DNA from 4 places in the Saccharibacillus sp. WB 17 genome. Region 3 is predicted to be linked to each of the others. Evidence: a T-box and tRNA genes for the amino acid it is inferred to sense, from the RefSeq annotation. Region 3 holds a T-box; the other regions hold tRNA genes.
What was found. The T-box of region 3 lies ahead of leuS (leucine--tRNA ligase). A T-box ahead of a tRNA ligase gene usually reads a tRNA of that ligase, here a tRNA-Leu.
Positions count from the first base shown of each region.

Region 1: it has a tRNA-Leu gene. The T-box ahead of leuS (leucine--tRNA ligase) is inferred to sense a tRNA for this amino acid. The anticodon was not compared.
Region 2: it has a tRNA-Leu gene. The T-box ahead of leuS (leucine--tRNA ligase) is inferred to sense a tRNA for this amino acid. The anticodon was not compared.
Region 4: it has a tRNA-Leu gene. The T-box ahead of leuS (leucine--tRNA ligase) is inferred to sense a tRNA for this amino acid. The anticodon was not compared.

Region 1 covers NZ_VPFK02000041.1:91,012-96,723, forward strand. Annotated here, with positions in the region: gene FTE24_RS18665 (PAS domain S-box protein) at 1-899, opposite strand, end outside; tRNA gene FTE24_RS18670 (tRNA-Leu) at 1,060-1,143, opposite strand; gene FTE24_RS18675 (hypothetical protein) at 1,307-1,798, shown strand; gene FTE24_RS23350 (hypothetical protein) at 1,973-2,254, opposite strand; gene FTE24_RS18680 (hypothetical protein) at 2,390-2,719, opposite strand; gene FTE24_RS18685 (xanthine phosphoribosyltransferase) at 2,811-3,383, opposite strand; gene FTE24_RS18690 (glycosyltransferase) at 3,498-4,640, opposite strand; gene FTE24_RS18695 (pseudouridine synthase) at 4,721-5,482, opposite strand; partial or broken gene FTE24_RS18700 (RsmF rRNA methyltransferase first C-terminal domain-containing protein) at 5,479-5,712, opposite strand, start outside.
Region 2 covers NZ_VPFK02000042.1:94,140-99,851, forward strand. Annotated here, with positions in the region: gene FTE24_RS19120 (hypothetical protein) at 1-134, opposite strand, end outside; gene FTE24_RS19125 (LamG-like jellyroll fold domain-containing protein) at 492-3,029, shown strand; gene FTE24_RS19130 (helix-turn-helix domain-containing protein) at 3,267-3,494, shown strand; tRNA gene FTE24_RS19135 (tRNA-Leu) at 3,573-3,656, shown strand; gene FTE24_RS23365 (MarR family winged helix-turn-helix transcriptional regulator) at 3,851-4,495, shown strand; gene FTE24_RS19145 (MATE family efflux transporter) at 4,768-5,712, shown strand, end outside.
Region 3 covers NZ_VPFK02000046.1:170,311-176,022, forward strand. Annotated here, with positions in the region: gene FTE24_RS21775 (MFS transporter) at 1-1,095, shown strand, start outside; gene FTE24_RS21780 (HEAT repeat domain-containing protein) at 1,269-2,345, opposite strand; T-box leader at 2,473-2,730, shown strand; gene leuS (leucine--tRNA ligase) at 2,790-5,246, shown strand; gene FTE24_RS21790 (deoxycytidylate deaminase) at 5,337-5,712, shown strand, end outside.
Region 4 covers NZ_VPFK02000014.1:36,572-42,283, reverse strand. Annotated here, with positions in the region: gene FTE24_RS06115 (helix-turn-helix domain-containing protein) at 103-489, shown strand; gene FTE24_RS06110 (urease accessory protein UreF) at 562-1,212, opposite strand; tRNA gene FTE24_RS06105 (tRNA-Leu) at 1,531-1,613, shown strand; gene FTE24_RS06100 (glutathione peroxidase) at 1,743-2,222, opposite strand; gene FTE24_RS06095 (organic hydroperoxide resistance protein) at 2,393-2,815, shown strand; gene FTE24_RS06090 (hypothetical protein) at 2,997-3,269, shown strand; gene FTE24_RS06085 (thiol-disulfide oxidoreductase DCC family protein) at 3,453-3,926, shown strand; gene FTE24_RS06080 (hypothetical protein) at 4,089-5,264, shown strand; gene FTE24_RS06075 (CpaF family protein) at 5,312-5,712, shown strand, end outside.

The DNA of each region.
Region 1 (5,712 bases), on a different contig from region 3:
GCCCGGCCGATCCCGATGCCCGATTCCTCCGCCGCCTCTTTGACGGACGGCAGGTCCAGCCAATGGTCCGTCACGCCGTGCAGGCCGATCCGATCCCGCAGCTGCCGTTCGCCGCGCCCGACGAATTCCGCGGCGGGCCAGCCGAATATCCGCTCGAAAGCTTCGTTGACTTTGACCAGCCGGCCCGCTTCGTCGAACAGCGCAACCGGATCGAGATTGTTCGCGATAATCCGCTCCAACTGCCGGGCGCTCGCTTCCGAGCGCTCCTGCGCGTCGCGGTGGCGCTCTTCCTGTTCGTGCTGTGCGGACAACGAAGGGAACAAAGCGCCGGCGCTCCGCCCGGACAGATCCGTGTCGGAGAGCTCGTCGTCGGTCATGACATAGTCATGGCTTCTCAGCAGCTTGATCTGGAGCGCGGCGCTGAGCGAGCCGCTTCGGTAAGCGCACACCGACAGCAATCCGGCATTGTGCACCGTCCGTTCGGACAGTTCTTCGAAATGTTCCAGTTCGCTCTCGACGCTGTGCTCGCTGTCCCAGGCGATTTGCGCCCACGTCCGCATACCGCCCGTGTTCCCTTCGTAAGGCGCCAGCAGTTCCCCGGAATGCTTCACGACCGTTTTGTAATCGAAGCTGCCGTGCGAAGCGTAGAACTCGTCCGCGTCCACGTAGACGATCCGCGCCCGTTCTTCTTCGCTCAGCATCGGCGCCGCGAGTGCCCGAATATGCCCGAGCTGCTCGCGGTGGTCGATCATAATCGTCAACCCGCCGCCCTGTGCGCCCGAGACCGCATAGGCGGCCGCATTGCGCGCATACTCGTCGGCATCGTCGTACAAATATAAAATATGTCCGCCCGCAGACACATTGACCATCCGGTTCAGTTCCATGATGCGTTCACTCATTGTGTCCTCCGCGATTTGTGTAAAATTTTAGTTTCTTCTATTATACGACAAAGGAATCGACGAAAGACGACGAAATCCTCTGCCAGCCTGTTAAAAATACGCATAAAAAAAGACCCGAATCCTCTGCCGAAGCATTGAATACGGGTCTCGTCCTTAGTGATGCGGTCGAGAGGACTCGAACCTCCACGGGGGTTAGCCCACACGGACCTGAACCGTGCGCGTCTGCCAATTCCGCCACGACCGCTCATTCACATTGTCGCCTGCTAGCAGCGACAAGATAGATCATAGCATGCCCCCGCCGCGCAAGTCAATCTTTTTCAAAAAAAGATCCGGTGTTCGCTTGCGCCCGTACATACGTTCGGTTATAATAAAAACAGAACATAAGTTCCTACAAGGTGGTGAAGCGCATGACCGCTGTACAGACGACGCGCGACGAACTTTCGCTGATCAAGAGCTATTTGCTGCTGACGCATATTTTAAAAGTTTTCGAGGATGATGCCAAGAAACTGGAATCCGACGCCCCGATGCAGGCTTCTCCTTTATATACCGAAATGATTCGCGGCGCTTCCCGATGCGTGGCCGTGCTGCTGTCCGGTGTGCGCAAGGAATTCAAGAAACGCCATATCCGGATCTGCGAAGTCACGCATACCGAACGCGGCGTCGATACCGATTACCTCTGCCGCGGACTGCACGGCACGCTGCATATCGACGCCGAGCCTTTCCGGCGCGAATCCGACCTCAGAATGCGGGCGTACATGGGCCTGGAAGTCGCTCCGATCGTGACCGATTCCGGCCGTCTATCCGCGCCGCCGGTGCGCACGTACGGCGGACGCCAGGCTGCCGGAAGCCACAGCCCGAACCCGGCTTCCCGTCCGCCCCACACCGGAAAATACGCGTAAATTTGTCCCCCTCTCTCCCCGGAGTCGATCTGCAGCGCCTCCCCCGGCATGCGGACGGCCCACCGGGATTCATATATTCATATCAGATTCGCCTCACGCATCATTGAATAAAGCCCGCTGTATCCGGTACGTACCGGATACGGCGGGCTTTTTCGATTGGCTTATTCCGCTGTCTTATTCCGACACGTCCGGCCGGGGCTCGGCAGCATCGTCTGCCGGGTTCCCGGAACTTGCGGAATCTTCGGCCAGCAGGTCGATCCGTTCTTCTTTGGAAGGCTGGATGACGTAATTGCGATCGAGCTTGACGACGTTGCGGTTGGGACGACGGATCAGCACCTGCTTATCGTCCCAGGCCACGACGATGCCGCGAATATCGTTTTCTTTGAGACCGTCGCGCACGACCCGGACTTTTTCGCCGGAGATCCGAAACGCGTTTAATTGTTCGTCGCTGAGCATGGTGATGCCTCCTTCGGTATGGGGGTAGACAATCGGCAAAACGGCCGCCAATCGAAAAATCCCGCTCGCGCAGCAGGCGCGAACGGGACGGTCTGAAGAGCGGCGTGACAATCTCGGAATCGGACGGAATCGATGTTAACGCTGGGCGTGTTCTTTCGAATCCGTACTCTCGAACCAGAAGTCGAGCACTTTGGCCGACATGACGCGCTGTTCGATATATTCGACCTGCTGCGGCGTGAACTCTTCTCTCCACGGGAAAGACAGTTCTTCGCACAGATCGGCAAGCGTAAGAAGTTCGGACCACGCTACGTATCGCTTGTACCAGAAAAATTGGGGATGTTCGATCATATAGGGATAAAGGTCATCAAATTCCGTATGCTTGCAGTCGAGTGCTCGCTCGAAATGCACCTTGGCCTCGTTGACTTTTTTGATGAAAAATTCGCTGTTTACCGCTTGATCGCTCATTTTACTCTTCCTCCTCTCCCTACTTACCATACATTATACGTAACATTATCGGAGGGGTAAAGCGGGAAGTTTAGCTTTTGTCCAAATTCCCTCAGTCCGCAAAAACGACTCCGTCTTCGCCCAGCGACTGGATACGCACGAGCGATTCCACCCGGATTCCCTGGTCCCGCAGACTCTGCGCGCCGGACTGGAAACATTTCTCCACGACTATTCCAGCGCCCACGAGCGTCGCTTCACCCGAATGGATAATCTTGACGAGGCCGCGCGCGGCGTCGCCGTTCGCGATAATGTCGTCAATCAACAAAATCCGGTCTTCTTTTTTAATAAACCGTTTGGGCAGCATCAAATCGGTGACGATTCCTTTTGTAAAAGAAGGCACGCGTTCCACGTAGGAATCCGGGTCGGCCAGCAGCGTTTTTTTGCGGCGCGCGAACACCATCGGCACGCCAAGCTCCAACGCGACGGCAAAAGCGACCGCGATACCGGACGATTCCACCGTAACGACTTTGGTCACCTGCTCCGAAGCGAAGCGCGACGCGAAAGCCCGCCCCATGTCCATCGTCAGGGCCGGATCGACCTGATGATTCAAGATCGCGTCCAGCTTCAGCACCTGCTGCGAGGCGATTACGCCTTCGCTTTTGATCCGTTCTTTTAACTCTTCCACAGCCTCAATCCTCCCGATTCGGCATTTTCACGCGTTTTCGTAAAAATAGCATTTTGTTTATCTTTTTTCAAGGTCACGCGTCATGTCAACCCTGTATCCGCCCGGCGAAGTCCGTTACAAACTGCGGCTGCCGCGGCCTTCGTAACTGAGGTACATGCGCTTGAGTTCGATCGCCGCCCGGTCGAGCGAATAATGCGATTTGGCTTTTTCGCAGGCGGTCCGGGCCAGTTCGTAGCGGTAGGCCGGATCGCCGATCACCTGCTCCAGCGCGTCGGCCAGCGCCGCCGGATCGTCCGGCGGAACGAGCAGCCCGTTCACGCCGTGCTCGATCTGCTCGGGCACGCCGCCGACGCTCGTTCCGACGAGCGCCAGGCAGCAGAGCGCCGCTTCGGCGAACACCGAACCGAACGCTTCCGCCCGCGAAGGCAGCACGAAAATATCGAAAAACGGCATAAACTCTTCCGGATGAAGCGTATACCCATAGAAAATCGTATTATCGTACACGCCCAAGTCCTGCGCCAACCGTTCCAGCTCTTCGCGCGACGGCCCGTCGCCGATCACGTGCAGCACGTACGGACAATCCCTCTCTTTGAGCAGCGCGCAAGCCTGCAGCAGCACGTCCAGCCCTTTGGCGGGTACGAGGCGGCAGACCGTCATCAGCTGCGGTACTTCGTTCTCGTGCGGCACCGGCTTGAAGCGGCGTTCGTCGTACCCGTTCGGCATGATGCGAATCCGGTCGGCATGCTCGATATGCGGAGCCATGTACCGGCGGAACGCTTCGGACACCGTGATCAGCCGATCGGTTCTGGCTTCAAGCTCGCGATAGATCGACAGCAGAAAACGATGCTCCGGACTGCCTTCTTCGATCTTGCCGTTCAGGATCAGCTCGCGCTCGTAACTGGAGTGGATCGTTTGCAATACCGGCGTGTCCGGAAAAGCCGTCTTCATCGCCAGCGCCGCGATCGGATGGTGCGCATGGATCAGATCATACGGCTTTTGCAGCCGCAGCCGTGTCCACCACAAATAATCGCGGTACGTTTGCATATATTTTTGCACGATCGGACGGTCCGCGTACTGCGTCCAATCGAAAGTTTCGAACACGATGTCTTCTCGTCCTTTGCCCCGAATGCGCTTGGGCAGCGAGAACACTTCCATCTCCCAGCGGGCCGAAGAAAACTTCTCCTGCAGGTGCGGGATCATCGATGATACGCCCCCCGGCTGTTCGGGCGGAAAAAATAATGCTTGCAGCAATCTCACAGCCAGTCTCCCCTTCCGCCTCGCACGTTCTTTCTCCTGATGATAGCCCACAAAGGAGCCAAAGGTAAAGGGCAGACGAGCTATTCCCTGCGCAGCGATCTCAGTTCGTCGTCGCTCAGTTCGCGGTATTCGCCCGGCGCGAGCGCCGGATCGAGCTGCAGCGGTCCCATCGAGACCCGCTTGAGGAAGACCACTTTTTTGCCGACCGCTTCGAACATGCGCTTGACCTGGTGGAACTTGCCTTCCATGATCGTCAGCCGGATGTCGGCATGCTCTTCGCCTTCGAGTGCGTAGCGGCGCACAATCTCAAGTTCGGCCGGCATCGTCTCGTATCCGTCGTCCAGCGTGACGCCGGCTGCGAAAGCGGCCCCGTCGGCTTCGTCGACCGCGCCGAGCACGACCGCTTCGTACGTCTTGGGCACGTGCTTGCGCGGGGACAGCAGCTCGTGCGCCAGCTGTCCGTCGTTCGTCAGCAGCAGCAGTCCTTCGGTGTCCTTGTCCAGCCGGCCGACCGGAAACGGCTCGAACGCCGCATATTCGGCGTCCAGCAGGTCGATAACGGTGCGGTCGTATTTGTCTTCAGTTGCAGAGACGACATCCTGCGGCTTGTTGAGCAGCACGTAGATGAATTCCCGGTAGCGCACCGCCTGTCCGTCCACTTCGAGCACCGACAGATCGGGATCGATCTGCAGTCCGCTGTCTTTGATCGTCAGGCCGTCCAGCGTAATGCGTCCCTGCTTGGCCAACTTTTTGCTTTCGCTGCGCGTCGCGATGCCCAGATGCGACAATATTTTGTCGATACGCAATTTTTTGACGCTTTTCTTGCCTGGTTCGTTGTTCATCCGTTCCATCTCCATCCTGCCGGATATTCGTTCTTCAACACGCCGGCGGCCCATTTGCCCCACCCGGCGGAGTACCCGTCGATCGTCACGAGCACATAGCCTTTGGCTTCCGCTCCTGCGGCGCGCTCGATCCGTTCCTGGCCGAACGTGAGCGTCTCGCCTTTGAGGTAGGAGATCGCTTCCGGCTGCGCGGACGACAGCCGCACCGTGCGCGCCGATTCGGCCGGCTT
Region 2 (5,712 bases), on a different contig from region 3:
AACGTGATACGCGGATTGCGCACGCCGAACAGCAGGCTGCCGAGCAGGTAACCCGATTCGCGCAGAAAAACGACGACGGGCAAAATGATAAAAGCCGATACGATCAGCGAGATCAGATCCGCAAAACCGAACATGGAATCCGCTCCTTTGGCTTTTTTTTGCGTATTTGCATGTCTATACAATTTTTTTCGTTCTCTCTACTAATACCCGCTGCAAAAAAGGCTGAACAAACGGCAAGCAGCAGAAGATAAAGAAGAAGGTGAAACGAAGATTCATAAAATACGTTTTCGAATACAAAAAAGTTAACCTAAAGCGAGTTATATCGCAAAATAGCGTCCAAAACTAAATGTTAAGGCTTATTTAGTTAATGTTTTTGTTATTTATTTTCGAAAACAAGAAGGATACCGGCAAAGAACGGCGAAAAGATTAAAAGTATCTCTATGCAACCGCTATCATCCCGAATTCCATATCCGAAGGAGGAACATACGTACATGAAAAGCAACAAGTTTACCCGAAGTTCCGTACTGCTGCTGTCGCTCGCCCTGCTGGTGCCGGTCTCCGCCGGCTGCGGCCCCGATATGCGCGCCGCAGCGGCGGGAACGTCGTCCGATACGCCTCCGACATTCTCGAACGTCTCCGTGCACGATCCTTCCATCGTCAAGGACGGCGACACGTTCTACGTGTTCGGTTCGCATATCGATGCGGCGAAGTCGACCGACCTGATGCATTGGACTTCTTTTGCAAACGGTTACAAGACTCCGGGCAATGCCATCTACGGAGATCTGTCCAAAAACCTGGCGGGTTCGTTCGCATGGGCCGGAGAAAACGATTCGGACAGCAAAGGCGGCTTCTCGGTCTGGGCGCCGGACGTGTTCTGGAACAAGGACTACGTGAACAAAGACGGCTCCAAAGGCGCGTACATGACCTACTACAGCGCGTCTTCGACCTATATCCGCTCGGCGCTCGGCTTCGCGGTATCCAAGCAGATCGAAGGTCCGTACGAGTACGGCGGCACGGTCGTCTACTCCGGCTTTACGGAGAACGAAGCGTACGACAAAGACAGCAAAGTGAACAAAAAGTGGACCAGCACGCATATCGACGAACTGATCGGCGCAGGCAAGCTTGCCGGCGAGAAAGACGACTGGTTCAATGCGGACGGTTCGTACAACAACCAACAATATCCGAACGCGATCGACGCCGCCCTTTCCTACGATAGCCAAGGCAAGCTGTGGATGACGTACGGTTCGTGGTCGGGCGGCATTTTCCTGCTGGAGATCGATCCGAAGACCGGCCAACCTATTTTCCCGGGCAAAGACGGCACGACCAAGGACGGACGCCCGATCGACCGCTACTTCGGCACGAAGATCGCGGGCGGGTACGGCAAATCGGGCGAAGGCCCGTACATCGAATATAACAAAAGCACGCGCCAGTATTATCTGTACGTGACCTACGGCTGGCTGGGCGCGGACGGCGGCTATAATATGCGCGTATTCCGCTCCAAGAACATCGACGGCCCGTACACCGACTCGCTCGGTCAGAACGCGGTGCTGCCGGCGGCCACGGAGAATACCGAGATCGGCAACAAGCTGATCGGCAACTTCCTGTTCGAACGCGAAGCGGGCGATCCGGGCACGGGCGCCGGTTACGGATACGTCTCGGCGGGACACAACTCCGTCTACACGGACAAGAACGGGCAGATGTTCCTCGTGTTCCATACCCGTTTCCCGCAGCAGGGCGAACTGCACGAGCTGCGCATCCACCAGATGTTCATGAACAAGGACGGCTGGCCGGTCGTAGCGCCGTACCGGTATGGCGGAGAGACGCTGGACAAGGTGAAAAAAGACGGGATCGCCGGCGATTACCGCTACGTGAACCACGGCAAAGCCTATTCCGGCGCGATCGAGGAACCGGAGTCGATCACGCTCAATGACGACGGCACCGTCACGGGCGCGCTTGAAGGCAAATGGCGCAAAAACGCCGACAACAAAGCCAAGCTGACGCTCGGCGGCGAAGAATTCGACGGCGTCTTTCTGCGTCAGTGGGACCCGGTGTCGCAAACGAACGTCATGACGTTCACCGCGGTATCGGAGTCGGGCGAATCGGCGTGGGGCACACGCCTGGCCGATCTGAACGACGAGCAGGTCGTCGCGAACGTGGCGGCAGGCCTGACGCTCGGCGATACGAGCCGGGTCACCGCGGACCTGAAGCTGCCGACCGTCGGCAGCCGCGGCACGTCGATCGCGTGGAGCAGTTCCGAAGCAGGCGTCGTCTCTTCGACGGGCCAGGTGACACGTCCGGCCGAAGGCGAACCGGCCGGCCAGGCCGTGCTGACCGCGACGATCGCCAAAGGCAGCGTGAGCAGGGCGGTCACGTTCGACATTACCGTCGTGCCGTATGCCAATGCCGCCTTGACGGCTTCCTATTCGTTCGAGAACAACCTGTCCGACGGACAGGGCGCGTTCGCGGACGGCACCGTCACCGGCGACCGGATCGGCAAAGAAGGCGGCCGCGTCAGCTACGCGGACGGCGCCGCCGGACAAGCGCTCGTATTGGACGGCGCTTCCGGCGTGAGCCTGCCAAGCAACCTGATCGGGAGCGCGTCGTATTCCGTCTCGCTCTGGGTGAAGCCCGAGCAGCTCACGTCCTTCACGCCGACGTTCTTCGGCGCCAAAGACGAGACGCATTGGCTGAGCCTGCTGCCCAAAGGCTCGGTCGGCGACCAGACGATGCTCTGGTCCGGCAGCGCCAGTTGGTACGACGGCGTGACCGGCACGAAGATTCCGGCCGGCACCTGGTCGCATTTGGCGTTCTCGGTCGACAAAGGCACGTTGACCGTGTACGTGGACGGCGAGCGCAAGTTTTCCGGCACCGGCTTCCCGGACCTGTTCACGGAAGGCGCGAACCGCACGTTCGCGCTGGGCGTAAACTGGTGGGACGCCGCGTTCAAAGGCCAACTGGACGAATTGAACGTGTACGCAGGCGCGCTGACGCCGGAGCAGGCGGCAGCTTTGGCCCGGCCGGCGAAGTAAATCGCAGAAGCCAATTGAAGTAAAAGTTAGAAGTGAACAGTAGAAGGAAATAGTGGAACGCCGCCGGAACACTTGGGAAGCTTGAGCTTTCAGTGCAAAAACGCGAACGAAAACAGGAAGGAACAGGCAGCCGTTCCTTCCTGTTTTTTTATTTAACCCTTTAGATCGCCGCAGTGTGGTATAATAGAGAGATTCATACCCGAGCGTTCACATTTTCCTAAACAGGAGGTCGATCTATTGAGTACATTCCAGGATTGGAATCTAAAGGTCAAAAAGACGTTCAACGCGACAAGCAACGAACAGGTGCTGACGGTTACGGAAGCGGGCAGCCTGCTGGGCCTGACCAAGGATCAGATGAAAGTATACGTGGACAAAAACAAGCTGACCAAGGTACCGATCATGCGCAGTACCCATCGTTATCTCGTGCTTGAACAGGAAATTAACGAGATTCTCAAAAAAGTTTAACAAGAATGCTTGTCAACTTCTTCGGATCGTGATATATTATTTCTTGTGCTCGCGAGGTAATCGCAGCCATCAAGATATGCGGTCGTGGCGGAATTGGCAGACGCGCACGGTTCAGGTCCGTGTGGGCTAACCCCCGTGGAGGTTCGAGTCCTCTCGACCGCATCCCTTTTAAGAAAAGGTCCGAACTTTCGATGGATAATCGAAGGTTCGGGCCTTTTTTTGCGTGGTCAGACGTTTGACAGTCAGACCCCCGACGGTTATAGTCTTGACATAGTTAGCCTTCTAACAGTATGAGGATCTACAGTATAAGGATCTAACCTTACAATCCGCAAGCACCCGGGAAGGGGCGATCGAGCATGAGCGACAAAGACGGACCTTCGAAAAAAACGAAAAAGTCCAAAAGCGAGAAAAACGCCGCCAAAGCGAAAAAAGCCAAACAGGCAGAGCTGGCTGCTCTGGAAAAGGCCGGCGGTGCAGACTCTCCGGATGGGAGCGATCCCGCGGCAGAGCCGTCTGCGGCGCATTCGCCTGAACCGGCGGGACGCGCGGACGAGTCCGGCGGGGAAACGGGCGATGGAGCGGAAGCGGCGACGCCGGTGTCGGATCTGCTGCGCGAGATCGGGACGAAGCTCAAGTCGGCGTCTGACGGCCGGCTGGCCGAGCTCGGCATGAACGCGCAGCAGGGGCAGATGCTCGGCTACATCTATCGGTTCCGGGAAGACGGCATCATCCAGACCGAGCTGGCCAAGCATTTTAACCGGACCGGCGCAAGCGTCAGCAGCATGCTGCAGGGGCTGGAGAAGAAAGGGTATGTGAAGCGGATCGTGCCCGAAGGCAACGAGCGCCAGAAAAAGGTGTACGTGACGAAGAAAGCGAAAGCGCTGATTCCGGAATTCGACCGCATGTTCGTCGAACTCGAACAGCGGATCACGGCAGGGCTGAAGCCGGAAGAAGCGGAAGCGCTGCATGCGCTGCTGGAGCAGGTCAAATCGAGGCTGTAACCCGCGTCCCGCAAGCGGATAGCAGAGATTTCCGCGTGTCCGAACGCCTTGTCCTTTGCGCGGAATCGTGATATATTTGCACACGTGGCGGAACTGACCCAGGGTCGCACGCGGCTTGTTGCAAGCCGATTTCGCGGGCGGGATGCCGCTTCGGCATCCGCAAGGAACGATTACGAGAAGTCAGTCACGCCCTACGGCCGCATCGGCGAGCAGGGCGTTTTTGTGTTTGGCACAAGCAAGCGGTCAAAATACGTGAAAAAGAAGGGTTGGAGATGGCGGAAAGCGGCATACGAACGGGATGGGGCGTCAGGCTTCTGGAGAAATATTTGTCGGGCCGGTCGATCGATTACAGGCAGATCATCGGGCTGTTCGTCCCGCTGCTCGTCGATCAGGTGTTTATCGTCGGGCTGCATATGATCAACACGGCGATGATCAGTTCGGCGGGAGTGGACGCGATCAGCGCGGTCAACATGGTCGATTCGCTGAACATTTTCCTGCTCAGCATCTTCGTGGCGGTCGCCACGGGCGGGACGGTCGTCGTCGCGCAGTACAAAGGGAGCGGCAATTCGATCATGGTGTCCAAAGCGACGGCCGGAGCGGCTTCGGTCGTCTCGGTCCTCGCGCTGTTTATCGGCTTGTTCATGATCGTCTTCCACAATCCGCTGCTGAACCTGCTGTTCGGCTCGGCGGAACCGGCGGTCAAGGAACTGGCGCGTATCTATATGATCGGCAGCGGGTTTTCGTACATGGGCCTGGCGTTTGTCGAAGCGGTCTGCGGCGCGCTGCGCGGCATCGGGCGTTCCCGGGCTTCGCTCGCCCTGTCGCTCGTCATGAACCTGCCGTATGTCGGCTTGAACCTGCTGTTCATCAACGTGCTCGATATGGGCGTGTTCGGCATGACGCTGTCGGTTAACATCTCGCGCTACCTGGCGGCGGCCTGCGCGGTCTATTACCTGATCCGGATCGACGCCGAACTGCGGCTGCGTATCCGGGATTTTTTCCACGTCGGGCTCGATATGTTCAAAAAAGTGCTGGGCATCGGCATGCCGTTCGCGGCGGAACAGATGTTTTTCAACGGCGGCAAAATCCTGACCCAAATCTTCATCGTCAGCATGGGCACGTACGCGATCGCGACCAACGCGATCAGCGGTTCGCTGGCCGGCGTGATGCAGATTCCGGCCAACGCGCTTTCGCTGACGCTGATCACGGTCGTCGGA
Region 3 (5,712 bases):
CTGCCCGATTCGCTGCTTGGCAGCGCCTGGCCGGTCATGAAGTCGGACTTGAACGCGACGACGGAAATGGCGGGCCTCGTCCCGTTCGTCGTCTCGCTGTGCACGGTCGCGTCCAGCCTGCTGGCGAACAAGCTGCTGTACCGGTTCGGCACGGGCAAAGTGGTCGCGTGCAGCCTGCTGTCGACAGCGCTTGCGCTCGTCTGCTACGCGCTTGTGCCGAACTTCGCACTGCTGCTTGTCGGCGCGGTGCTGCTCGGATTCGGGGCGGGCGCGGTCGATGCGGCGCTCAGCAATTACGTGGCGCTGCACTTCAAAGCCAAGCATATGAGCTGGCTGCACTGCTTCTGGGGGATCGGCGCGACGGCCGGTCCGCTGGTGATGGCGGCGCATCTGCGCGGCGGCGAAGACTGGCGCGGCGGATTCATGACGGTCGCGCTGATCCTGCTGGGGCTCGTCGCCGTGCTGCTGCTGGCGCTGCCGCTGTGGAAAATATTCGAGAGCCGCGTACAGCCGGAAGAAGAAGAGCCCAAGTACATGAGCGGCCGCGAAGCTTCCCGTATTCAGGGAGTCAAGCCCGCCATGCTCGTGATGCTGCTCTATAACGGTTCGGAGACGGCAATCGGCTTATGGGCGGCGTCTTATCTGATCGCCGGCAAAGGGTTGGCTGTCAACGAAGCCGCGGCGTATTCGTCGCTGTATTTTATCGGCATCATCGTCGGCCGCGTCCTGTCGGGCTTTTTGTCCGAACAGCTATCCGCCAAACGGCTGATCCGCTACGGCATCCTGATCGGCGCTGCGGGGTTGATCGTATTAATCGGTTCTTCGAGTCTTCTGCTGGCGGGAGTCGGATTGTTCGTGCTCGGCTTCGGCGGCGCGCCGATCTATCCGAGCCTCGTGCATATGACGCCGGAACGATTTGGCAAAAAAGCTTCGCAAAGCGTCATCAGCCTTGAAATGGCGAGCGCGTATACCGGTTCCACCGTCATTCCGCTGCTCGTCGGCCTCGTCGTCGGATCGCTTGGCATGGCGATGATGCCGGTCGTCATCCTGATCCTGTTCGCGGGGATGTTCGTCTCGTCGGTGTTGGTGCGCTGACTCCGGGCAGCGGGCCATACTCCCCGCCGCTGCGCCCGGCGCGTGCCGCTTGCCCGACAGCAAAAAGAGCAGACCGCGGTCTGCTCTTTTTGCTTGGCGTATTCGGCTTGGGCTTGGCGCGTTCCCGGCCGATGTCGGATTCGCCGGGGGCCAGGGGAGTATCACGTTAGTGTTTAACGCTGCAATTTCTTCGCCCGTTCTTCGTCTTCGGCCGCGATCTCGCGGCGCCATTCGTCGAGCTCGGGCAGCAGGCGGCCCATCATGACGCAGCAGGCGTAGACCGACTCTTTCAGTTCGACGTAGTCTTTGTCGTAGCCGATCTTCACGAGTTCCTGCACGACCGGCAGCGCCTGCTCGGAGCCGAGGCGGCACAGGCCGTCGGCGAGTTTGGCGATGCGGGTGAAATGGTCTTCTTTTTCAAGCAGGGCAATCAAGGCTTCTTCGGCGGACGGCAGCAGGATACGCGACAGAATATCGACGATGCCGAGCAGCAGGAAGCCGTCTTTTTCCTCGGCGTACATCTGTACCAGCTTCTCGACCACTTCTTCGCTGCCGACGCGAACGAGCGCATCGGCGGCCTGTTCGGCCACGAGATCGTTGTCGGACTTGAGCGCGTCGTAGAACAGCGGCAGCGCGTACGCGATCTTCAATTTGCCGGCCGCCTGCATCAGGTACACCGTGCGGACGGATGCCGGGTCTTTGGTGTACTGTTCCTGCAGTTCGTCCATCGTCTCGCGCGGCTGCAGCATCTCGCGTTCGATCATTTCGCCCAGCAGCAGATCGAGCGTATCGTAGTCGATCTCGCCGTAATCGAGGCCGCTGTTTTTTTGCGTTTCTTCATTAAAAAGACGGCGGACCCATTCGTCGGTCAATTCCGATACGCGCACGCGCTCGGCCGCTTCGCCTTGCCAGTCTTCGTCCAGCTCCCGGATCGCCGCCAGATGGGGCTTGAGCAGTTCCGGGCTGCTGCCGAGCAGCATGCGGGACAGGAAGAGGCGCGCGTTGCCGGTCACGAGATTCGCTTTGAGCAGATGGAGCATCGCCTGTACCGTGATTTTGGTCTGCGGAAAAGCCGCGGCGCGGTGCAGATACACGTCTTCTTTGCGCGGGGCGGCGACCAGTTTCTCCAGTACCAGCGCGGAGATGTCCTGCGGGTATTTATACGTCTCGGCCAAAAACCGGATCGCCGCGTTGCTGACGAGCGGGTCGGCGTGCGTGATAAACGGTTTGACCTGTTCGGGTGTGAACATATGAAAATTCCTCCTCAAGTGCTTCGAGTGCGCCTACCAGTATACCACAGCTTGAGAGCGGAAGGCGCGGAGTCATTGACTTTTTGCGTTTGTTTTCTATATAATAGGGGCATTGCACAGGTAAAAAAACTCGTCGATGATGAGGAGCAGTAGGCAGCGGTACGTTTCCAAGAGAGTCGGCGGATGGTGGAAGCCGGCAGCGAACCCTGTACGAACTCGCCTCGGAGATATGCGGCAGAATGCGGCACGTCCGGTATGACCGGCATGCGCGCGGTAAGTCGCATCGGCTCATCCCCGATAACGGATGCTTAAGTGAGCGGCAGCAGAGAACATTCGGCCGCTAACTAGGGTGGTACCACGGGAAGCAGCGCCTCTCGTCCCTAGCGTCGTTGACGCTGGAGACGGGGGGCTTTTTGATTTCAGAAGCGAAGGGGACAGATGACGATGAGCGAAAGATACGAGCAGGGAAGCGGTCCGCAAGGTTACCGCGCCCAGACGATCGAACCGAAATGGCAGCAAAAATGGGACGAGGAAAAAACGTTCAAAACAGACGACGCCGATCGTTCCAAACCGAAATTTTACGCGATGGACATGTTCCCGTATCCGTCCGGCGCCGGCCTGCACGTCGGTCACCCGGAAGGCATGACCGCCACGGACATCGTGTCGCGCTACAAACGGATGAAAGGCTACAACGTCATGCACCCGATGGGCTGGGACGCGTTCGGTCTGCCGGCCGAGCAGTACGCGATCGACAAAGGCGGCCATCCGCGCGAATTTACGATTCAGAACATCAACAACTTCCGCCGTCAGATCAAATCGCTGGGCTTCTCGTATGACTGGGACCGCGAGATCAGCACGACCGACCCGGAATATTTTAAATGGACGCAGTGGATCTTTATTCAGCTGTACAACAAAGGACTCGCTTACGTCGCCGAGATTCCGGTGAACTGGTGTCCCGCGCTCGGTACGGTGCTGGCGAACGAAGAAGTTATCGACGGCAAAAGCGAGCGCGGCGGCCATCCGGTCATCCGCAAGCCGATGCGTCAGTGGATGCTGAAAATTACCGAATATGCCGACCGCCTGCTGGAAGATCTGGACGAACTGGATTGGGCGGAAAGCATCAAGGACATGCAGCGCAACTGGATCGGCAAGTCCAAAGGCGCGGAAGTGACGTTCCAGGTGGAAGGTACGAACGAGTCGATCGACGTGTTCACGACCCGTCCGGACACGCTGTACGGCGCGACGTACTGCGTGCTGGCGCCGGAGCATCCGCTCGTGGACGTCATTACGACCGAGCACGAAAAAGAAGCGGTCAAAGCGTACCAGGAAAAAGCTTCGCATAAAAGCGACCTGGAGCGGACCGACCTGAACAAAGACAAAAGCGGCGTGTTCACCGGCGCTTATGCGGTCAATCCGGTAAACGGCGCGAAACTGCCGATCTGGATCGCCGATTACGTGCTGGCCGCTTACGGCACCGGCGCGATCATGGCCGTACCGGGCCACGACGTGCGCGACTGGGAATTCGCCAAGAAATTCGGCATTTCGATCATCGAAGTCGTCAAAGGCGGCGATATCGAACAAGAAGCGTATACGGGCGAAGGCGAACACGTCAACTCCGGCTTCCTCGACGGCCTGAACAAGGAAGACGCGATCGCGCGCATGATACAATGGCTGGAAGAAGGCGGCAAAGGCGCAGGCAAAACGACTTACCGTCTGCGCGATTGGCTGTTCAGCCGTCAGCGCTACTGGGGCGAGCCGATTCCGATTCTGCATCTGGAAGACGGCAGCATGAAGACCGTGCCGGAAGACAGCCTGCCGCTGCTGCTGCCGGAAATGGACGAGATCAAGCCGTCGGGCACCGGCGAATCGCCGCTTGCGAACGCGACCGACTGGGTCAACGTCATCGATCCCGAGACGGGCATGAAAGCCCGCCGCGAGACGAACACGATGCCGCAGTGGGCCGGCAGCTGCTGGTATTATCTGCGCTACCTCGATCCGACCAACGATCAGGAGCTGTGCAGCAAAGAGAAGCTGGATCACTGGCTGCCGGTCGATCTGTATATCGGCGGCGCGGAACACGCGGTTCTGCATCTGCTGTACGCAAGATTCTGGCATAAAGTGCTGTACGATCTCGGCGTGGTCAGCACGAAGGAACCGTTCCAGAAGCTGGTCAACCAGGGCATGATCCTCGGCCCGAACAACGAGAAAATGAGCAAATCGCGCGGCAACGTCATCAACCCGGACGAGATCGTGAACGAATACGGAGCGGACACGCTGCGCATCTACGAGATGTTTATGGGACCGCTGGAAGCGACCAAACCGTGGAACACGAACGGCGTCGAAGGCGCGCACCGTTTCCTGGCCCGCGTCTACCGCATGTTCGTCGACGACAACGGCAGCCTGAGCGTGAAAATTTCCGATACGGCAGCCGGCACGGACGAATTCAAGCGCACGTGGCACAAAACGATCAAAAAAGTGACGGAAGACATGGAAGCCCTGCGCTTCAACACGGCGATCAGCCAGCTCATGATCTTCACGAACGACGCGTACAAGCAGGAAGAACTGCCGCGCCAGGCGATGGTGGACTTCATTCAACTGCTGTCTCCGCTTGCGCCGCATCTCGCGGAAGAGCTGTGGGAAAAAGTCGGACGCGGCGACAGCCTGACCTATGCGGCCTGGCCGGCATTCGACGAAGCGTGGACGACGGAATCCGAAGTCGAGATCGTCGTGCAGGTAAACGGCAAAATCGTGCAGCGCGCCAACGTCCAGAAAGACTGGGACGCCAAAGCGCTGGAAGACCACGCGATGAGCCTGGAAAACGTGCAGAACGCGCTGGCCGGCAAAACGGTCCGCAAAGTGATCGCCGTACCGGGCAAACTGGTCAACATCGTCGCGAACTAAAAGCTCGTCCGGTCGGATAAGCGGTGCTGTATGTGCAGGATTCGTACAGGCTCGAAAGCGAATCCGGCGGATAACGGGAGTGGGAATGACATGGGGAGCAGTCCGCGCAAAGATTGGGATACGTATTTTATGGATATCGCTTTTATGGTGTCGACGCGTTCGCAGTGTCCGAGGCGGCAGGTCGGCGCGGTGCTGGTGCAGGGCAAAAAGCTGCTCGGCACCGCCTATAACGGAGCGCCGATGGGCGTGCCGGACTGTTCGGAAGCGGGCTGCATGATCGCCGAAGAATACGAGCTGGTGCAGGCAAACGGCGCGGAACAGGTAATCAAAAAGCAGCGCTGCGTGCGGACGATCCACGCCGAGCAGAATCTGCTGCTGTTCACCGACCGCGCCGACCGCGAAGGCTCGACGGTCTACGTGACCGACGAGCCGTGCTGGACGTGCGCCAACATGTTGGCGAACAGCG
Region 4 (5,712 bases), on a different contig from region 3:
TTACCATAAAACGTATTATATACGCAAAGACGTGAACGTTCAATGGTAATATACGCAAATGCGTAATTATGAGCGAAAAGCGGTCGTGAGGAGGGCGTCAGTTTGCAGTCGATCTACGAACGAATCGAGCAGTTGATCAAGAGCAGCGGCATGACCAAAAAGGCGTTCGGCGAACGCCTCAATATCAGTGCGGGCAATTTGGGCGATTGGCGCAGAGGCAAATCCACGCCGAGCACGCACAAACTGATCGAGATCGCCGCCTATTTTTCGGTAAGCCTGGATTGGCTGATGACGGGCAAAGAATGGCAGCCCGAAGAAGTCAAAGAAACGGGCGGCCGTTATTTTTTTGAAAGTTTGGGGCAATCGGATTGCCAGCTGGACGAACTGACCGAAGAAGAGAAAGCGTTCATGCGCGAATACATGGCTTTTGCCGCGTACCGGAGAAGCCGCGAGGCGGACAGCGGGGAATCGCGGGATCGGGAAGACTAGCGGGAGCCGGGGAGGACGGAGGGGGAAATCCGTTTCGGCCCCGGCACGAAAAAACGCTTTGAAGCATAAGCTTCAAAGCGTTTTTTGGATAGGCGTTCCGTAAACGTCGGCGGACATGAAAGCGGGCTCCGTCGTCGTCCGTGCGCGCGACCAGCGCTCCGATGCGTCGTCGATCATTCGCATCAGCAGTTTGCGCCGGGTCACGTCGTCCAGGCTCAACAAGCGGGCGCAATGGTCGACGTACAAGGTCGTATGGTGGTACAGATAAGCCGTCACCGCTTGTTCGGGTTCGATCTCCAGATTGAAATTGATCCAGGCATAGCAGAGCGGGAGGCAGCCGAACGCTTGGCCGGTCTGGAGCGCTTCCGCGAACGGCGCGAAATTTATCCACGGGTAGAGCGATTTCGACAGCTTCAGCACTTTGCGTCCGGAGCGGCGCATCTCGGTATCGATTTCGTTCGGACAGGTTTTGGTGCGCAGGCTCCGGTCGATGCGGAACGCCGTCTCGAAATCGCCGCGGGCGAAAGCGCCGTACAGATCTTCAATCGCGCGTCCTTCGATATGCGTCAATCGGGGATGGATATACGACCGCATCACTTCTTCAAAAGCTTCGACGCCGCTCAGGCGATTGCCGTTCATATCCTCTTTAATGCAGCCGACGGGCGACGGGGACGACGTTTCGAGCAGGGTCATGTAACTGAGAAGCTTGTGTCCGCTGTGCATGATGCTGCGCCTCCTTAAAGGGATAAGTGGATGAATTTCTGTGCGTTATATAAATGTTAGGTTTTAGGATATGAAAAGGTTTTTCGTTCGTTATGCTGTTTATTTTTACATGAATATCGGTATTTGGTCAAGAAAAATGAAGAAGTAAGATCGATTTTCCGGAAAATAGTTCAATTAAATGACTCATTAAGTTATATAATATAACATTTAGAAGTGCGCGAATTAAAATCTTTTATCGGTTTTCAGTTTTTTTGAAAAAGTGGTTGACTGTATGCTTGAAATTAGGTACGATATAGAAGTTGATTCTCTCTTTGACGTGCGGTAGTGGTGGAATGGCAGACACGCTATCTTGAGGGGGTAGTGGGTGTATACCCGTGGAGGTTCGAGTCCTCTCTACCGCATACCGAAGAAGCCTGCAGATCCCGTTTTCGGGGTTTGCAGGCTTTTTTATTTTTCCGTGATCCGCCGATGCACAGAAAAGCCCTGCGCGTTCGCGAGGGCTTGTGAACTCTGGCTTGGGGTGACCCGACTCAGCCGAGCAGTTTTTCGATGTCTTTCTCCAACTGGTCCGGTGCCGTTTGCGGAGCAAAACGTTTGACCGGGCGGCCTTCTTTGTCGATCAGGAATTTGGTGAAGTTCCATTTGACCGATTTGGAACCCATCAGACCCGGCGCTTCGTCGCTCAAATATTGGAACAGGGGATGCGCGTTTTCGCCTTTGACGTCCACTTTTTCGAAGATCGGGAATTTGACGCCGTAGTTCACTTGGCAAAACTCCGCGATTTCCTCGTTGGTGCCGGGGTCCTGTTCCTTGAACTGGTTGCTTGGGAAGCCGAGAATCTCCAGGCCGCGGTCGTGGTATTTGTCGTACAGATCCTGCAAGCCCTGGAATTGCGGCGTAAATCCACATTTGCTGGCGGTGTTGACGACGAGCACCACTTTTCCTGCGTAATCGGACAGCTTGACTTCGTCCCCCTTGGACGTGCGGGCTTCGTATTCATATACGGACATATTGAATTCCTCCTCTTAAAATGATTACTCTCTTTTTGATTGTAAACAACTTAATTGAGTTTTGCAATTCGCTTTCGTTTCATTCGTCTCTGTTTGCTTTATAAATTAGATAGTTTGACAGACAGTGCATGCTTTTAAAATTTCACACGAACAGAAGGAGTGACGATATTATGGAATCTTTATATACGGCAAAAGCAACGGCCCGCAGAGGCGGAAGAAGCGGAATCGTCGAATCGGAGGACGGAGCGCTGAATTTGCAGCTGTCCGTACCGAAAGGGCTCGGAGGCGGCGGAGGCACCGGCACCAACCCGGAAGAACTGTTCGCGGCCGGCTACAGCGCCTGCTTCGAGAGCGCTCTGGCCAACATCGCCCGCAAAGAAAAGCTCGATATTCCCGATACCGAAGTGACGTGCCATATCCATATCGGCAAAGACGAGACGGACGGCGGATTCAAGCTTGCGGGCAAGCTGGAAGTGCGCATTCCGGGACTCGATCCCGACAAAGCCAAAGATCTGGTAGAAAAAGCGCATGCGTTCTGCCCGTACTCCAAAGCGACCCGCGGCAACATGGACGTGGAACTGAGCGTCGTCTAAGTCCGAACGGAAACGGAAGCCGGAAAGTGTCCCGCGAGCGGGTCTTTCCGGCTTTTTTTCGTCAAAGTCGCGCCGGACGTGCGGTTGACACGAAGGGTGAAATTCATTAAGCTATATAAGCACGCGCCGTGGGTGAAGATTGCATCCTATGACGAGACTAAGAATAACGGGTGATACGAATATGGCTTACAGACCGACTGTGGTAAATGTAGATAAGGCCGGAAGCAACGACAAGGACGGATTGTACGAGTACGTCGTGCATCTGGAAGACGGCACAATGTGCCGCGTCTTCTATAATCGTTATCCGGAGTGGAAGCTGACTCATATCAGCCGCCTGCTCAAGACCCCATGCCCGATCTGCCGCAAGGACTATATCTGCAACTGCTTCGAGAAGTTCAAGGGCGAACTCGACGCGCAGCTGCGTGACGGAAGAATTGAACAACTGCTCGCGTAATCGGACAGCGGACGTACGGGATAACCCCCGTGCGTCCGCTGTTTTTGATAGGAACCGATCTTCGGCGCCGAACGCCGGATTGGATCAAAAGCGGTTCAACGCGGCGCAGACGGTTAAACAATTCATAAGACACCCTGAAGGAAAAGCATTCATTTTGGACTGGAGGCGATCATCTTGAGCAGTGTGACTACCTGGAACCCCGACAGTAAAACGGCCGAGAAATCGGCCGTACGGACAGATGAACCGCATATCGTACTGATCGACGGCGTTTGCCATTTTTGCCAGGGAGCGGTGCGATTTATCGTGGCCCGCGATCCGAAAGGCACTTTTGAATTCGCTTCGCTGCAATCGGACCTCGGCAAGGAACTGGCCGGCGGAACCGGCTTCGAAGACTCCGGCGAACCGAACACGCTCGTCCTGATCGAAAACGGACGCAGATACGTGCGCTCCGCCGCCGCTCTGCGCATCGCGCGCCGCCTGCGTTTTCCGTGGCCGCTGCTGTACGCGCTGATCGTCGTGCCGCGCCCGCTGCGCAACGCCGTCTACCGCTATATCGCCCGCAACCGCTACCGCTGGTTCGGCAAAGACGATACGTGCCCGATTCCGCCGCCCAGCGTACGCAAACGGTTTCTGGATACGGGAGCGGGGCAGGCGTAAATATGAAAGCGCAAAATAGGTCTTGCCTGCTTGATCGCGCTATGCTATTGTGAGGACAAATAACAGGAACACGGCGGAAGCACCGCTCCGGATTGGCCGATTCAGGCCCGTCTGCGAGCGGTGCTTTTTTTGTGTTTGCTGGACAAGGAGGAGATGAAATCGATGCGGAATGTGCGGATTACGTTGGCCGCCGCGGACGAACGGTATATCGAACCGTTTCTGCTGTATGCACGCACCGGGGAATTCGCCAAACGCGTCAGCGTGCGGGCTTTTTCGAAACTTGACGCTTTTCTGTCCGCAATGGCGTTGGACCGCCCGGACTTCGTGCTGGGCGAACCGGCGTTTCTGGCGCCGTGGCTGCAGGGGGACAGCAGCCGGGGCGTGCCGTGGGCGGTGTTGGGGTTGGGCAGCGGAGAAGCCGACAGCGCGGCGCTGGGAGGGCCGGTGCTGCACGCTTTCCAGCCGCTGAACCGGCTGCTGACGGCGGTGTTGGAGCTGGCCGGAACGGCGCAGGCGGCGGGAAGCGCCTCGCAAGCCGGAGCGCAGGTCATCGCCGTGCATTCGGCCGCGGGCGGAGTCGGCAAGACGGCGGTCGCGCTGAATCTGGCCAAGCAGCTCGGCGGCCGGGGACTACGCGTATTTTACCTCAATCTGGAGACGTGGGACAGCGCGGCGTCATTCCGGGGAGCCGGCAGCGAAAGCGGACTGCCCGGGCTATTGTACGAGCTGAGAACGGCCCGTGAGAACGGCGAGGCGTGCCGCTCTCCGCTGTCGCGCCATGCGCCTTTTCAGGAGAAGCTCAAGAGTCTGTCTTTTCCGCCGCTGGAGCGTCCGGACGAACTGCTGCAGATGAGCGAAGCCGATACGGCGGGACTGCTCGATTACCTGGCGACGTGCGGGGCGTGCGACGTGATCGTGGCCGATACGGATACGGAAGATCACGACCGATGCCGGGCGCTGCTGCGGCGGGCGGATCGGGTGCTGTGGCTGCTGGCCGACGATCTGCTGCATCTGCGCCGGACGGCGGGGTGGATGAAGTATCGGGAAGCCCGGCAGCCTGCGGAGTTCTACGATCTGATCGGCAGAAGCGTATTCGCGGTCAACCGCTGCGGCGGCCGGTTGGACAATGTCCTGCCGCGTCCGGACCTGCGTCCGCTGGCCTTCCTGTCGTATATTCCGTCTTGGAAAGCGTTATCCAGGGAAGACGTGCTGCTCGGCTCCCCGATCTTCCAGCGGGACATCTTGGCACTGTGCGGGCAGCTCGGGCTGGGCGGAAGCCGCCGTCCGCCGGCTTCCGCCCCGTATGCGGCCGCAGCGGCGACCGGAGGCGTGTCATAAAGCCGGAAGCCGCCGAAGAAGCGGCGCGGGAAGAGTTGTTTCGCGTCATGCGGGCCGAAGTCCGCTCTTCGCTCGATGTCACGCAGTCCGCGGACGACGGCGAGCTGATGCGGCGGATCGAACGCAAAGTGCTGTCCGATTCGCGTGCTGCCGCGATGACGTCCGGCGAGAAGCGGACGCTCGTGCGCCGGGTCTACGATTCGTTTCGCGGCCTGGACATTTTGCAGCCGCTGGTCGACGACAAAAGCGTGACGGAGATCATGATCAACGGACACACGGAAATTTTTATCGAACGCGCCGGGGAAGTCGTTCGCGTTCCGCAGCGTTTCGAATCGCAGGAGAAGCTGGAAGATCTCGTGCAGAGCATCGTGTCCGGCGTCAACCGGATCGTCAACGAGTCTTCCCCGATCGTCGACGCTAGGTTGAAGGACGGGTCGCGGGTCAACGT